Regions from separate parts of the Microbacterium sp. MEC084 genome, predicted to be linked through region 2. Evidence: predicted binding sites of a transcription regulator. Region 2 holds the regulator's gene; the other holds the start of a gene.
The links. The regulator HrcA, encoded in region 2, represses chaperone genes, less so after heat shock. The targets are predictions, from matches to a motif close to TTNGCACTCGNNNNNNNCGAGTGCNAA.
Positions count from the first base shown of each region.

Region 1: B5M43_RS11640 (Hsp20/alpha crystallin family protein) is a predicted target of HrcA. The motif match lies at 4,188-4,214, and genes of this name have one in related genera.

Region 1 covers NZ_MYFP02000015.1:680-8,042, reverse strand. The annotation lists gene B5M43_RS11660 (DUF6049 family protein) at 1-53, opposite strand, end outside; gene B5M43_RS11655 (LacI family DNA-binding transcriptional regulator) at 184-1,146, opposite strand; gene galT (galactose-1-phosphate uridylyltransferase) at 1,248-2,435, shown strand; gene galK (galactokinase) at 2,432-3,628, shown strand; gene B5M43_RS11640 (Hsp20/alpha crystallin family protein) at 3,689-4,123, opposite strand; gene B5M43_RS11635 (methyltransferase) at 4,309-5,835, shown strand; gene B5M43_RS11630 (EamA family transporter) at 5,842-6,684, opposite strand; gene B5M43_RS11625 (zinc-dependent alcohol dehydrogenase family protein) at 6,681-7,363, opposite strand, start outside.
Region 2 covers NZ_MYFP02000016.1:31,198-37,342, forward strand. The annotation lists gene B5M43_RS12035 (hypothetical protein) at 1-456, shown strand, start outside; gene B5M43_RS12040 (hypothetical protein) at 469-1,317, opposite strand; gene B5M43_RS12045 (hypothetical protein) at 1,336-1,659, opposite strand; gene hrcA (heat-inducible transcriptional repressor HrcA) at 1,813-2,853, shown strand; gene dnaJ (molecular chaperone DnaJ) at 2,916-4,028, shown strand; gene B5M43_RS12060 (16S rRNA (uracil(1498)-N(3))-methyltransferase) at 4,032-4,763, shown strand; gene B5M43_RS12065 (HIT domain-containing protein) at 4,823-5,173, shown strand; gene B5M43_RS12070 (PhoH family protein) at 5,211-6,145, shown strand, end outside.

The DNA of each region.
Region 1 (7,363 bases), on a different contig from region 2:
GCGAGCGGCCGTCTGCGGGGTGCGGCCTGGCGCCGGGGGAGGTCCGTCGTCATATGCGTGTGGATCGCATCCCGGATGTCGCCGGCGGGTCTCGCCGCCGGACCGGGTCGCGGATCCTCTCGATTCTACGGAGGCGCCTGTGTGCATCCCGGATGCGCCGCGACTCGGCGAGGCGGTCGGGCCTCAGCCGCTCGCGCGCGCCACCAGGCGGGTCGGGATGACGGTGCGCTCGGGCACGGGACGGCCCTCGAGCCGGTCGATCAGCAGGGCGACGGCGGCGTCGCCGAGTGCGTCGAAGTCCTGCGCGACCGTGGTGAGCGGCGGCTGGTAGTCGGCCGCGTCGACCACGTCGTCGAAGCCGATCACCGCGACATCCGGGCGGCCGGCCTCGCGCAGCGCCCGCAGCAGGCCCAGCGCCATCTGGTCGTTCCCGGCGAACACGGCGGTGACCTCGGGGTCGGCGGCCAGCGCGACACCGCGCTCGTAGCCGGAGCGCGCCGACCAGTCGCCGCGGAGCGGCTCGGGTGCCGGGGCGCCGAGCGCCTCGCGCCAGCCGCGTTCTCGCTCGTCCGCGGCATACGAGCCCGCGGGGCCCGCGAGGTGGTGCACCGTGGCGTGACCCGCATCCCGGAGGCGGGCGACGGCGGCGGCCGCTCCCCCGGCGTGGTCCGACTCGATCGCGATCAGGCTGGGCGCCGGGGCCGAGTCGACGGCGACCAGCGGGAAGGCGGCGGCACCGGCGGCCCGCACGGTCGGCGTCGCCTCGTTGAGCGCGATCGCGCCGTCGACGCGGTGATCCGACAGCGCGGCGAACGCCGCCTGCGCCGATCCGGGTGTGTCGTCCGCGAGGGTCAGGACCAGCACGGCGTGGTCGCGCGCGGCCCCGGCCGCGACCACGGCCTCGAGCACGCGGGCGTTGCCGACCGTGGCGAGGGTGCGGACGAGGACGCCGATCGTGCGCGTGCGGCCGGTGCGCAGCGCGCGGGCGGCCCGGTTGGGGCGGTAGCCGAGCTCGGCCATGGCGGCCTCGACCCGCGCGCGGGTGGTGGGGTCCACGTTGGCGGCGCCGTTGGCCACGCGGGACACCGTCTGCCCCGAGACGCCCGCGAGCCGCGCGACGTCGGCGGCCGACACGCTGCGCGCCATCCTGCTCTCCTTCGATCGAAACCTCGTGTACCGCCTCTCGGCGTTCTGCCTCTATCATGCATGTTGACGTCAACATGCGCCGCATCTCCCGAAGGATCCCCATGACGCACACCCCCGACCTGCCCGCGACGGAGCTGGGCGCCGGCGTCGTGCGCCGCCCGGCCCGCCTCGCCGACGGCCGCGAGCTGATCTACTACGACGACCCCGGCACGACCCTGCCGCCCGAGCGCCGCGTCGACGAGCGCGAGCTCGACCCGCGCCCCGCGACGGCGACCATGCGCCGGGACGTGCTGACCGGCGACTGGATCTCGGTGGCGGCCGCGCGCCAGAACCGCGCGCACCTGCCCCCGGCCGACCTGGACCCGCTGGCGCCCCAGACGCCGACGAACCCGTCGGAACTGCCGTCGTCGTACGACGTCGCGGTGTTCGAGAACCGCTCGCCCTCCTTCGGCCCCGCGCTGGACGAGGCGTTCGGCGACGCTCCCGCGGCGGAGGACGCTCCGCGCGGCCTGGACGACCTGAACGCCCCCGGCCTCGGCCGTTCGCGCACCTCGGTCGGCCGCTGCGAGGTCGTGTGCTTCAGCCCGGAGCGCACCGGCTCGTTCGGCACGCAGTCGGTCACGCGCGCGCGCACCGTGATCGAGGCCTGGGCCGACCGCACGGCCGCGCTGTCGGCGCTGCCCGGCGTGCGACAGGTGTTCGTGTTCGAGAACCGCGGCGAAGAGATCGGCGTCACGCTGCAGCACCCGCACGGCCAGATCTACGCCTACCCCTACGTCACGCCGCGCACGCAGCTGCTGCTGGCGTCGATCGAGCGCGAGGGCGCGGACCTGTTCGACCGCATCATCGAGTTCGAGTCGGCGGGACCCCGCGTCGTCCTCGAGGGCGAGCACTGGATCGGCTACGTGCCGTTCGCCGCGCGCTGGCCCGTCGAGGTGCACCTCGCGCCGCGCCGCCACGCGGCCGACTTCGCCGAGCTCACGGCCGAGGAGCGCGACGAGCTCGCGCCGCTCTACCTGCGCCTGCTGCGCGGTGTCGACGCCCTGTACACGACGCCGACCCCGTACATCGCGGCGTGGCACCAGGCACCGGTCGAGGTCGGCCGCGACAGCGCCCGCCTGCACCTGCAGCTCACGTCGCCGCGTCGCGCGGCCGACAAGCTCAAGTTCCTCGCGGGCTCGGAGGCCGCGATGGGCGCGTGGATCGGCGACGTGCCGCCCGAGCAGTCCGCGGAGCGCCTGCGCATCGCGATCGCCGAGGCCGACCAGGCCGCGGGGGTCGGCGCGTGACCGCCCTCGTCCAGGCTCAGGAGCTCTTCGCCCGGGTCGCCGGATCCCCCGCCGCCGGCGTGTGGTCGTCGGCCGGCCGCGCGAACCTGATCGGCGAGCACACCGACTACAACGAGGGCTTCGTGCTGCCCTTCGCGATCCAGCACCGCACCTACGCCGCCGCGGCCACGCGCGGCGACGGCGTGGTCCGCGTGGTGTCGACGTTCGCCGAGCAGCCGGTCGAGCTGCCCGTCGCCGAGCTCGCCGCGACGTTCGACGGCCCCGCCGGTCACGCGGTGACGGGCGGCGTCGTGCCCGAGTGGGCCGCGTACGCGCTGGGCGTGGCCTGGGCCGCGCTCGCCGCATCCGGGCGCGCCGCGGCGGACGTGCCGGGCGTCGACATCGCGATCGCGTCGGATGTCCCGATCGGCGCCGGACTGTCGTCGTCGGCGGCGATCGAGGGCGCCGTGGCCTCGGCGCTCGACGAGCTGTGGGGCCTCGGCCTCGCGCCCCTCGACATGGCGCGCGTCGGGCGCCGCGCCGAGAACGAGGCGGTCGGCGCCCCCACCGGGATCATGGACCAGGTCTCGTCGATCATGGGCCGCGCGGACGCCGCGACGTTCCTCGACTGCCGCAGCCTCGAGACCCAGTCGGTCGACCTCGGCTTCGCGCGCGAGGGGCTCTCGCTCCTCGTGATCGACACGCGTGTCAAGCACTCGCACTCGACCGGCGGCTACCGCGAGCGCCGCGAGGCGTGCGAGCGGGGCGCGGCCGCCATGGGCGTGCCCGCGCTGCGCGACGTCACCGTCGCGGACCTGGATCGCGCGCGCGAGCTCCTCGACGACGTGACGTTCCGCCGCATCCGGCACATCGTCACCGAGAACCAGCGCGTGCTCGACACGGTCGAGACTCTGCGCGCTCAGGGGCCGCGCGCCATCGGCGACCTGCTGGTCGCCTCGCACGTCTCGATGCGGGACGACTTCCAGATCTCGGTGCCCGAGCTCGACACGGCCGTGGAGACCGCGCTCGCCGAGGGCGCGGTCGGCGCCCGCATGACGGGCGGCGGCTTCGGCGGAGCGGCGATCGCGCTCGTGGACGAGGCGCGCGTCGACGCCGTGGCCGAGGCCGCGGCAGCCGCGTTCGCGGACCGCGGCTTCGCCGCTCCCCATGCCTTCACGGTCGTGCCCTCGGAGGGTGCACGCCGCGACGTCTGACGCCCCCGGCACGCGAGGAGGGACCCGGCCGCCGGCCGGGTCCCTCCTCGTCTGCGCGGGCTACGCCGTCAGCTCGGGCGTGACGTCCTGCGACGCGGTCATGGAGCGCTGGACCTCGATCTTGCGCGGCTTGGCCTTCTCGCTGATCGGGATGAGCACGCTCAGCACGCCGTTGTCGTAGGTCGCCGAGATTCCGGCCGTGTCGATGCCCTGCCCCAGGTTGAGCTGGCGCAGGTACGAGCCCGTGGCGCGCTCGCGGGTGATCCACTTCACGCCCTCGGCGCTGCGGGCGGTTCGCTCGGCGCGGATGGTGAGCAGCTGGCCGTCCACGTCGATGTCGACGCTGCCCGGGTCGATGCCCGGCAGGTCGGCGCTCAGGACGTAGTGGTCGCCGTCGCGGTACAGGTCCATCGGCATCAGCCGCGGACCCTGCCGGTCGAACAGCTGCTCGGCCACGCGGTCGAACTCACGGAACGGGTCGAAGAACATCGCCATCGTGATTCCTCCTCCTGTCTGCTCGTGGCGATTCAGACCTGAGTCATGAGGACTCAATTCCGTTTTAGCACTCTCGGGGTGAGAGTGCAAGATCCGTTTTCTGCCCCTTCCATGTCTCAGTTCGGCGCGGAATCCGGGGGCGATTCCGCGCGGAACTGAGACACGGCACGGGGTTGAATGGGACCGTGACCCCGAACCCCGATGCCGCCCTGTGCTCCGCGCTCGCCAGCGACCTGGCGGCCGCGCGCTTCCGCTCGGAGGCGCTGCGCGCCGCGTGGGGCGTCGAGGCCGACGACGCGATCGGGCGCGGCCTGAGGGTCCCGGCGCTGCGCGCGCTCGGCGGCAGGTCGGATGCGCTCGCGACGCTCGGACGGCTGCTGGTGCTCGGCATCGCGCAGCCCTTGCCGGCGGTGGATGCGGCGCTGCCGCGCCTCGGCGCCCGCGGCCTCCAGTCGCTCGGCCTGGCCGAGGTCGCGGGCGATGCGGTCGAGCCGCGCGCGATCGTCCGGCCCCAGTCGTACCTCGACAGCGAGGGAGCGGGCGAGTGGTGGTTCGCGAGCGACCTGGACGAGCTCGCGATCGGCGGCGGGGCGCTCGCCGAGGACCACGTGCTCGGCGTCGGCGGGGCCTCGCTCACGCTGGCCGGCCTGCAGCTGCCGACGCCCGCGCGGCGCGTGCTCGACCTCGGCACCGGGTGCGGCGTGCAGGCGCTGCGCGCCCTGCGGTACGCCGACTCCGCGGTCGCGACGGACCTCTCCGAGCGCGCGCTCGCGTTCGCGCGCCTGAACGCGCTGCTCAACGCCGAGGGCGGTCGGGTGGAGACCCGGCACGGCAGCCTCATCGATCCGGTCGCGGGCGAGACGTTCGACCGGGTCGTCTCCAATCCGCCGTTCGTGATCACGCCGCGCGCCCTGGGCGTGCCGGACTACGAGTACCGCGACGGCGGGATGGTCGGGGATGCGCTGGTCGAGAAGGTGATCGCCGGCGTCGGCGCCGTCCTCGAGCCCGGCGGCGTCGCCCAGCTGCTGGGCAACTGGGAGACCCGCGGCGGCGTCGACGGGCTCGACCGCGTGCGCGCGTGGATCGAGTCGTCGGATGTCCCGCTGGACGCCTGGGTCGTCGAGCGCGAGCAGCTCGATCCCATCCAGTACGCGGAGATGTGGATCCGCGACGGCGGGACGGTGCCGGGCTCCGCGCGGCACGACGCGCTGCTGGGCGCCTGGCTGGACGACTTCGCCGAGCGCGGCGTGAGCGCGATCGGCTTCGGGTACGTGCTGCTGCGACGGGCGGCGGATGAGCCGACCCTCGCGCGATACGAGCGCGTGCCCCAGCCGATCCCGTCGGAGGGCGGCCTCGGCATCCACCTCGCGGAGGCCCTCGCCGCGCACGACCGGCTCGTCGCGATGGACGACGACGCGCTCGCCGAGGCCACGCTCCGCACCGCCCCGGACGTCACGGAGGCGCGGCATCACCTGCCGGGCGTCGCGGATCCGCAGGTGATCGAGCTGCGGCAGGGCGGCGGGTTCGGCCGTGCGCTGCAGGCCGACCCGGGGCTCGCCGCCCTGGTGGGCGCGTGCGACGGCGACCTGCCGGTGGGCCCGCTGATCGCGGCGATCGCGGACCTGCTCGAGGTCGACGGCGCGGCGCTGCGGGCCGAGCTGCTGCCGCGCGTGCGGGAGCTGATCGTGGACGGGTTCCTGCGGCTGTCCTGAGGCGGATCAGCCGGCGGCGACAAGCGCGACGGCGACCGCGCACGCCGCGAGGCCGACCGCCTGGCCGCGGTGGATGCGCTCGCGCAGGACGAGCGCGGCGAGGATCACGGTCGCGGCCGGGTAGAGCGCCGAGATGACCGAGACCACGGTCAGCAGGCCGTGCTGGGTCGCGAACAGGAAGAAGGTCAGCGCCGTGGCGCCGAGCACTCCGGGGAGCAGCGCGAGCCCCGCGCGGCGCGAAGGCAGCGCGATCCCCGCCCGCACGAGAAGGACGCCGGCCGCGAGCACGACGACCGCGACGAGCATCGCGAGCGCGTTGGGCCAGAGTCCCGCCTCCTCCCGGAACTGGCCGATCGCCGCGAAGGCCGTGCCGAATCCGAGGCCGGCGAGGACGCCGTCCCGGATCGACGCGGCGGTGCCGGTCCGAGACGCAGCGTGCGCCGGGGGCACCCGCGCGACGAGCCAGATCGCGACGAGCCCGACCGCGATGCCGCCCCACACGAGCGGCGCGGGCCGCTCGCCGCCGGCGACGCCGGCCACCACGGGCACGGCCGCGCTGACGACGGCCGAGATCGGCGCGACCACGCTCATCCGGCCCGCCGCGAGCCCGCGGTAGAGGAACGCGGTGCCGAGGGCGGATCCGGTGCCGGCCAGCGCGGCCCACGCGAGGTCGACCGGAGCCGGGGCGCCGCCGATCGCGAGCGCAGCGGCGCCCGCCGCGAGGAGCGCTCCGATCTGCCCCCACAGCGCGATGGTCCAGGGGCTGTCGCGCTTGGAGAGCACGCCGCCCAGGAAGTCGGACAGCCCGTACGCGGCCGCGCTCGCCAGGGCGAGCAGGACGGCCGTCACGGCCGCAGCAGCGACTTGATCGCGCGGCGCTCGTCCATGGCGGCGTAGGCCTCGGCGACCTCCGCCATCGGCAGGGTCAGGTCGAACACGCGGCCGGGGTCGATCGCGCCCGACAGCACCTCGGGCAGCAGCTCGTCGACGTAGTTCCGGACGGGGGCCACTCCCCCGCGCACGCCCACGTTGCTGCTGAACATCGTGCGGACGGGCAGCTCCGGGCCGCCGTGAGGAACGCCCACGAACCCGACCTGGCCGCCCGGACGCGCCGAGCGCAGGGCCTGGTCCATCGACTCCTTCGTGCCGACGCACTCGAGCACCGCGTCGGGCCCGATGCCGTCGAACAGGTCCTTGACCGCCGCGATGCCCTCGTCGCCGCGCTGCTCCAGCACGTCGGTCGCCCCGAACGCCCGCGCGAGCGCCTGCCGCGGCTCGTGCCGCGACATCGCGACGATCCGCTCGGCGCCGAGCCGCGCCGCCGCGAGCACGCCGCTCAGGCCCACGGCGCCGTCGCCGACGACCGCGACCGTGGATCCCGGCCGCACCCCGGCCGAGACGGCGGCGTGATGCCCCGTGAGCATGACGTCGGAGAGCGACAGCAGACCGGGGACGAGCGCGTCGTCGGGCATGCCGCCCGGCACCACCGTGAGGGAGCCGTCGGCGTGCGGCACGCGCACGTACTCGC
Region 2 (6,145 bases):
CTCGTCGTGGTGCTGGTCGCCCTGGTCGTGGCGGCCGGGCTCGTGCTGTTCTACGGCGCGCTGAAACCCCCGGCATCGCCCGACGACGCGCGCGGCGGCGTGGAGGGATCGCTCGGCTGGCTCGACCTGAGCCGGCCCCTGTCGTTCGAGGACGTCGCGGACGCGCCGTGCGCCCGCGCGGATCTGGAGGCGCTCGTCGTGCCGGCGGCGAGCGCCTGCAGTGCGGCGGTGCCCGACCCGGCGCGGATCCTGCTCTGCACCGAGACGCCCGGCGACGTGATCGTGAGGACGAGGGGCGCCGACTACCCGGAGCAGGAGGTCGACGCCGCCGACCTGTCGTGCGCGAGGCCGGTCGCCGTCCCCGTGTACGACGACGAGAGCACGCTCATGCTCGTGTGCACCGCCGTGGCGGGCGAATGCGTGGTGCGGGTGCTCCCGCCCGAGGATGCCGGGTGACCGCGCTCTGCATCACGCGCCGGCGGTGGGAACCGTGGCGGTCCCCGCGTCGCGCTCGCGCAGGGCCCCGCCGCCCTGGCGGCCCAGGCTCAGCTGCTTCAGGACGGCGACGACGCCGCCGATGAGCACGAGGAACCCCCACACGGCGCCGACCACCGCGGTGATGAGCGCGGCGAGCGCGTCGGCGATGCTCACCACGATCCCCGGGACGACCGAGTGCAGCACCATCGTCAGGAGCGTGAGGAGAAGGACCAGCAGCAGGAAGAACACCATCCGCTTGCTGCCGAGCATGCGCGGCTGCGCCACGATGAGGAATGCGACGGCGGCGAGCTGCAGTACCAGGGCCGCCCCCAGGATCGCCGCCGACGCGCCGACATCGAAGAACCCGAACACCGCGAGGTAGGCGAGCGTGCCGAAGGGGGCCGCCAGGAACAGCGCCACCATCGTGGTGAGGGCGGCGAAGGCGAGCAGGGCCAGCAGCACGCCGGCGACCGCGGCGCCGAGGCCGCCCACGAGGCTCGCGATGCCGTTCACGAGCGCGCCCGCGCGGTGCCCGATCAGCAGCGGCAGGGCCATGAGCCCCACCATCAGCAGCGTCAGCGCGAGCGGCAGCGCCAGGAACGGGATGCCGAGGCCCGGCGGGTCCTCGGCCTCCGCTCCGAACGCGCCGTCCTCGGCGATGGCCGCGACGTCGCCCGCGTCCACCCCCTCGGGCAGCGACGCGCCCGGCTGGGCGAGCGCCGCGATGCGCTCGCCCAGGGGTGGCGGCGACACGACGACCCCCGCGCCGACGCAGGCGAGCACCGCCAGCAGGATCGCCGCGACGGCGACCCACAGCGCCCACCTGCGCAGGCTGTCCACGGGGCGCCGCGCGATCTCTCAGAGTGCCAGCAGGATGCCGCCGGCCACGAGGCCGACGACGAGGATGCCCGCCGCGACGTACCAGGCCCAGTCGGGCGGCACGAACTTTCCGCCGTACGAGGGCTGGAGCGACGCGTGCGGCGTCGCGGTGGCGCCCGCGATGAAGGCGACCGCGACGGCGGCGAGGAAGGCGACGCCGATGACGATGAAGCCGGCCTCGGAGCGCATGATCCCGACGACGACGGCGGTGACGCCCGCCGCGACGCCCAGGATGTAGCCCGCGATCGTGAGCACGAGCTTGACGGTGGGATTGCCGGTGATGCCGTTCAGCGTGGTGTTCATGCTCTGAGGAGCCCGCGCCGCGCCCCGCTGATACCCGCCGTGTGCGCCGGAGACGCGCGGCGCTCGCAGCGCCTTCGGCGTCATCCGGGTGGATCCTCGCTAGAATTGGCACTCAGAACGAGCGAGTGCCAGGCGACGTCGGGGAGGTGCGGCATGGTCACGGAACGTGGGCTGAAGGTGCTCCGCGCCATCGTGCAGGACTACGTCGACACGCACGAGCCGGTGGGCAGCAAGTCGATCGTCGAGCGCCACGCGTTCGGCGTCTCCGCGGCCACCATCCGCAACGACATGGCGCTGCTCGAGGACGAGGAGCTGATCACCGCTCCCCACACCTCGTCGGGCCGCGTGCCGACCGACAAGGGCTACCGCGTCTTCGTCGACCACCTGGCCGAGCTGCGGCCGCTGTCCCAGGCGCAGCGCTCGGCCATCTCGACGTTCCTGGCCGACCCCTCGGACCTGGACGACCTGCTGTCGCGCACCGTGCGCGTGCTCACGCAGCTGACGGGTCAGGTCGCGCTCGTGCAGTACCCGTCCTTCGCGTCCGCGAACGTCACGCACGTGGAGCTGGTGCGGCTCGGCGACATCCGGATGCTCGTGATCATCGTGACCGACACGGGCCGGGTCTCGCAGCGCCTCACGGCGACGCCGGGCGGTGTGCACGAGGACGACGTCGCGGTGCTGCGCGCGCAGCTCGCGTCGCTCGTCACGGGGCGCTCGGTGCGCGACGCGTCCGAGCGGATCGAGGCGCTGCGGGCCGCGGCGCCGGCGGACCGCGGCCGCCGCGACGACGCGCTGCTGTCGCTCGCGGCCGTCGTGGGCGAGGAGCTCGACGAGTTCCGCCAGAACCGACTCGTGATGGCCGGGGCGGCGACCCTCGCCAAGCGCGAGCAGGACTTCCGCGGCAGCATCCACCCGCTGCTCGAGGCGATCGAGGAGCAGGTCACGCTGCTGCGGCTGATGTCGGAGATGGTCGCGGACGAGCACGGCCTGTCGGCGAGCATCGGCCGCGAGAACGACGAGTTCGGGCTGCCCGAGGCGTCGATCATCGCGAGCGACTACGACGCGGGCGTGGGCCGCGCGCGCGTGGGGCTGATGGGCCCGACGCGCATGGACTACCCCAGCAACCTGTCGGCGGCCCGCGCGGTGGCGCGGTACCTGTCGCGGCTGCTGGACGAGGACGAGGGCCGCCGCTAGGCGGCGCCGATTTCATCACGCGGGAGCGCGCGGCAGACGGCGCGCGACCATGAAAGGCGAGTGTGGCTGACCACTACGAGGTGCTCGGGGTGTCGCGCGAGGCGACGTCCGACGAGATCAGGAAGGCGTATCGCAAGCTGGCGCGCCAGCTGCATCCCGACGTCAACCCCAGCGAGGACGCCGCGGAGCGCTTCAAGCTCGTGACGCACGCGTACGAGGTGCTGAGCGACGACGAGAAGCGCCGCCGCTACGACATGGGCGGCGACGAGAGCCCGTTCGGAGGCGCGGGCGGGTTCGGCGGCTTCAGCGACATCTTCGAGACGTTCTTCGGCGCGGGCGCCGGCGGCGGCCGCGCGGGACGCCCCCGGTCGCGCCGCGAGCGCGGCCAGGACGCGCTCGTGCGCGTCACGCTCGATCTCGGCGACGTCGTCTTCGGCGCGCACCGGGACCTCGAGGTCGACACGGCCGTGCTGTGCGAGACGTGCCAGGGCTCGTGCTGCCAGCCGGGCACGGGCCTGGCGCGCTGCGAGATCTGCGGCGGCTCGGGCTTCATCCAGCGCCAGGTGCGCAGCCTCCTCGGCAACGTCGTGACGCAGCAGCCGTGCGGCGCGTGCCAGGGCTACGGCACGACCATCCCCGACCCGTGCACGACCTGCCACGGCCAGGGCCGGGTGCGCTCGCGCCGCACGGTGTCGGTCGACATCCCGGCCGGCGTCGAGACCGGCCTGCGCCTGCAGCTGCCCGGCTCGGGCGAGGTCGGCCCGGCGGGCGGCCCCAACGGCGACCTCTACATCGAGGTCCAGGTGTCGCCGCACCCGGTCTTCAGCCGCGACGGCGACGACCTGCTGGCGACGCTCGAGGTGTCGATGACCGACGCCATCCTGGGCACCACCACGACGATCGAGGCGCTGGACGGCCCGGTCGACCTCGAGCTGCGGCCCGGCATCCAGGCCGGCGAGGTGCTGACGGTCAAGAACCGCGGCATCACGGGGCTCCGGTCCTCGCAGCGCGGCGACCTGCGGGTCGGCATCCACGTCGTCACGCCGACGCGACTGGACGCCAAGGAGCGGGCGCTGGTGGAGGAGCTCGCGAAGCGCACCAAGGCGCCGAAGCCGCGCCTGGCGGAGTTCCAGCAGGGCCTGTTCTCCAAGCTGCGCGACCGGTTCCGGGGCTGACGCGTGGCCCTGCACTTCATAGACGAGACAGCCGGGGCCGCCCGCGTCGGCGACGCGGTCACGCTGACGGGCGCCGAGGCGCATCACGCCGCCGCCGTGCGCCGCGTGCGCGTCGGCGAGGCGGTCACCGTGACGGACGGCCGGGGCGCGTGGCTCGAGGGCGAGGCCGAGAGCGTCGAGCCGCGCGAGGTCGTCGTCCGGATCACCGCCCGCCGCGACGAGGACGCGCCGCGGCCGCGCCTCGTGCTGGCGCAGGCCCTGGCGAAGGGGGACCGCGACGAGCTCGCGGTCCAGGCCGCGACCGAGCTGGGCGCCGACGAGATCGTGCCGTGGCAGGCCGCCCGCAGCGTGTCGCGCTGGGAGGGGCCCAAGGCCGAGAAGGGGCGCGTCCGCTGGGCCGCCATCGTGCGCGAGGCGGCCAAGCAGGCCCACCGCGCGTGGCTGCCGGAGGTCGTGCCGGTCGCGACGACCGCGGCCCTCGCGGCGCGCGCGGCCGGCGAGCGCGTCCTGGTCCTCGAGCCCACCGCCGAGACCCCTCTGACGGCGGTGGATCTCGGAGACGCCGCATCCATCGTGCTCGTGGTCGGTCCCGAGGGCGGCATCTCCCCGGAGGAGCTGGACCGCCTGGAGACCGCCGGCGCCGTGCGCGTCCGGCTCGGCGACACGGTGCTGCGCACGTCCACCGCCGGGCCCGCGGCGCTCGCGCTCGTGAACGCGCGCCTGGGCCGCTGGTGACCCGCGACGCGGGTCAAGCCCCCGGGTCGGGTGAGGGGCGCGCGCATAGACTGAGGTCCATGAGCGATCCCTCGATCTTCACCCGCATCCTGCAGGGCGACATCCCCGGCGAGATCGTGGCCGAGACCGAGCGGGTCTTCGCCATCAAGGACATCGCGCCGCAGGCGCCGCTGCACCTGCTGGTGATCCCGAAGACGCAGGAGTACCGCGACGTCGCGGAGCTCGCCGCGGGGGACCCCGAGCTGCTGGCCGAGATGGTGTCCGTGGCGAAGGGCCTCGCATCCGAGCACGCCGACGGCGACTTCCGTCTGCTGTTCAACTCCGGATCGGGCGCGGGCCAGACCGTGTTCCACGTCCATGCGCACGTGCTCGCGGGCGGCCTGGGAGAGAGAAGCCTCGTCGGTGAGTGAGCTTCACACGGAGACCGTGACCGCCGACGGAGTCGCGATGGTGCAGCTGCTCGGCCCGCAGGACCGCCTGCTCCGGATGGTCGAGAGCGCGCACCCGGATGTCGACGTCCACGTGCGCGGCAATGAGATCACGCTGCGCGGGGCGGAGGGCGACGTGCGCGCGGCGCGCGCGCTGGTCGACGAGCTGCTCCAGATGACCAAGGCCGGGCATGCGCTCGGCGAGGCCGACGTGGCGAGCTCGGCGCGCATGATGCGCGACGAGTCCGGCCCGCGGCCGAGCGAGGTCATGGGCGAGGCGATCCTGTCGAGCCGCGGCAAGACCATCCGGCCCAAGACCGTGGGTCAGAAGGACTACATCGACGCGATCGATCAGAACACGATCGTGTTCGGGATCGGCCCCGCCGGAACGGGCAAGACCTACCTGGCGATGGCGAAGGCCGTGCAGGCGCTGCAGCGGCGCGAGGTCGACCGGATGATCCTGACCCGCCCGGCGGTCGAGGCGGGCGAGCGGCTCGGCTTCCTGCCCGGCACGCTCACCGACAAGATCGACCCGTACCTGCGCCCGCTGTACGACGCGCTCAACGAGATGATGGACCCCGAGCTCGTGCCCAAGCTCATGGCGACGGGCACGATCGAGGTCGCGCCGCTGGCGTACATGCGCGGCCGCACGCTCAACAACTCGTTCGTCGTGCTCGACGAGGCGCAGAACACCACGCCCGAGCAGATGAAGATGTTCCTGACGCGTCTCGGCTTCGGCACCAAGATGGTCGTCACGGGCGACATCACACAGGTCGACCTGCCGCAGGGCGCGTCGGGCCTGCGCCTCGTGACGCGCGTGCTGGAGGGGATCGACGACATCCACTTCGCGCGCCTGACGAGCGACGACGTGGTGCGGCACTCGCTGGTGGGCCGCATCGTGGACGCGTACAGCGAGTACGACGAGCGCCGCCTCGCGGCGCGTCACGAGCGCGA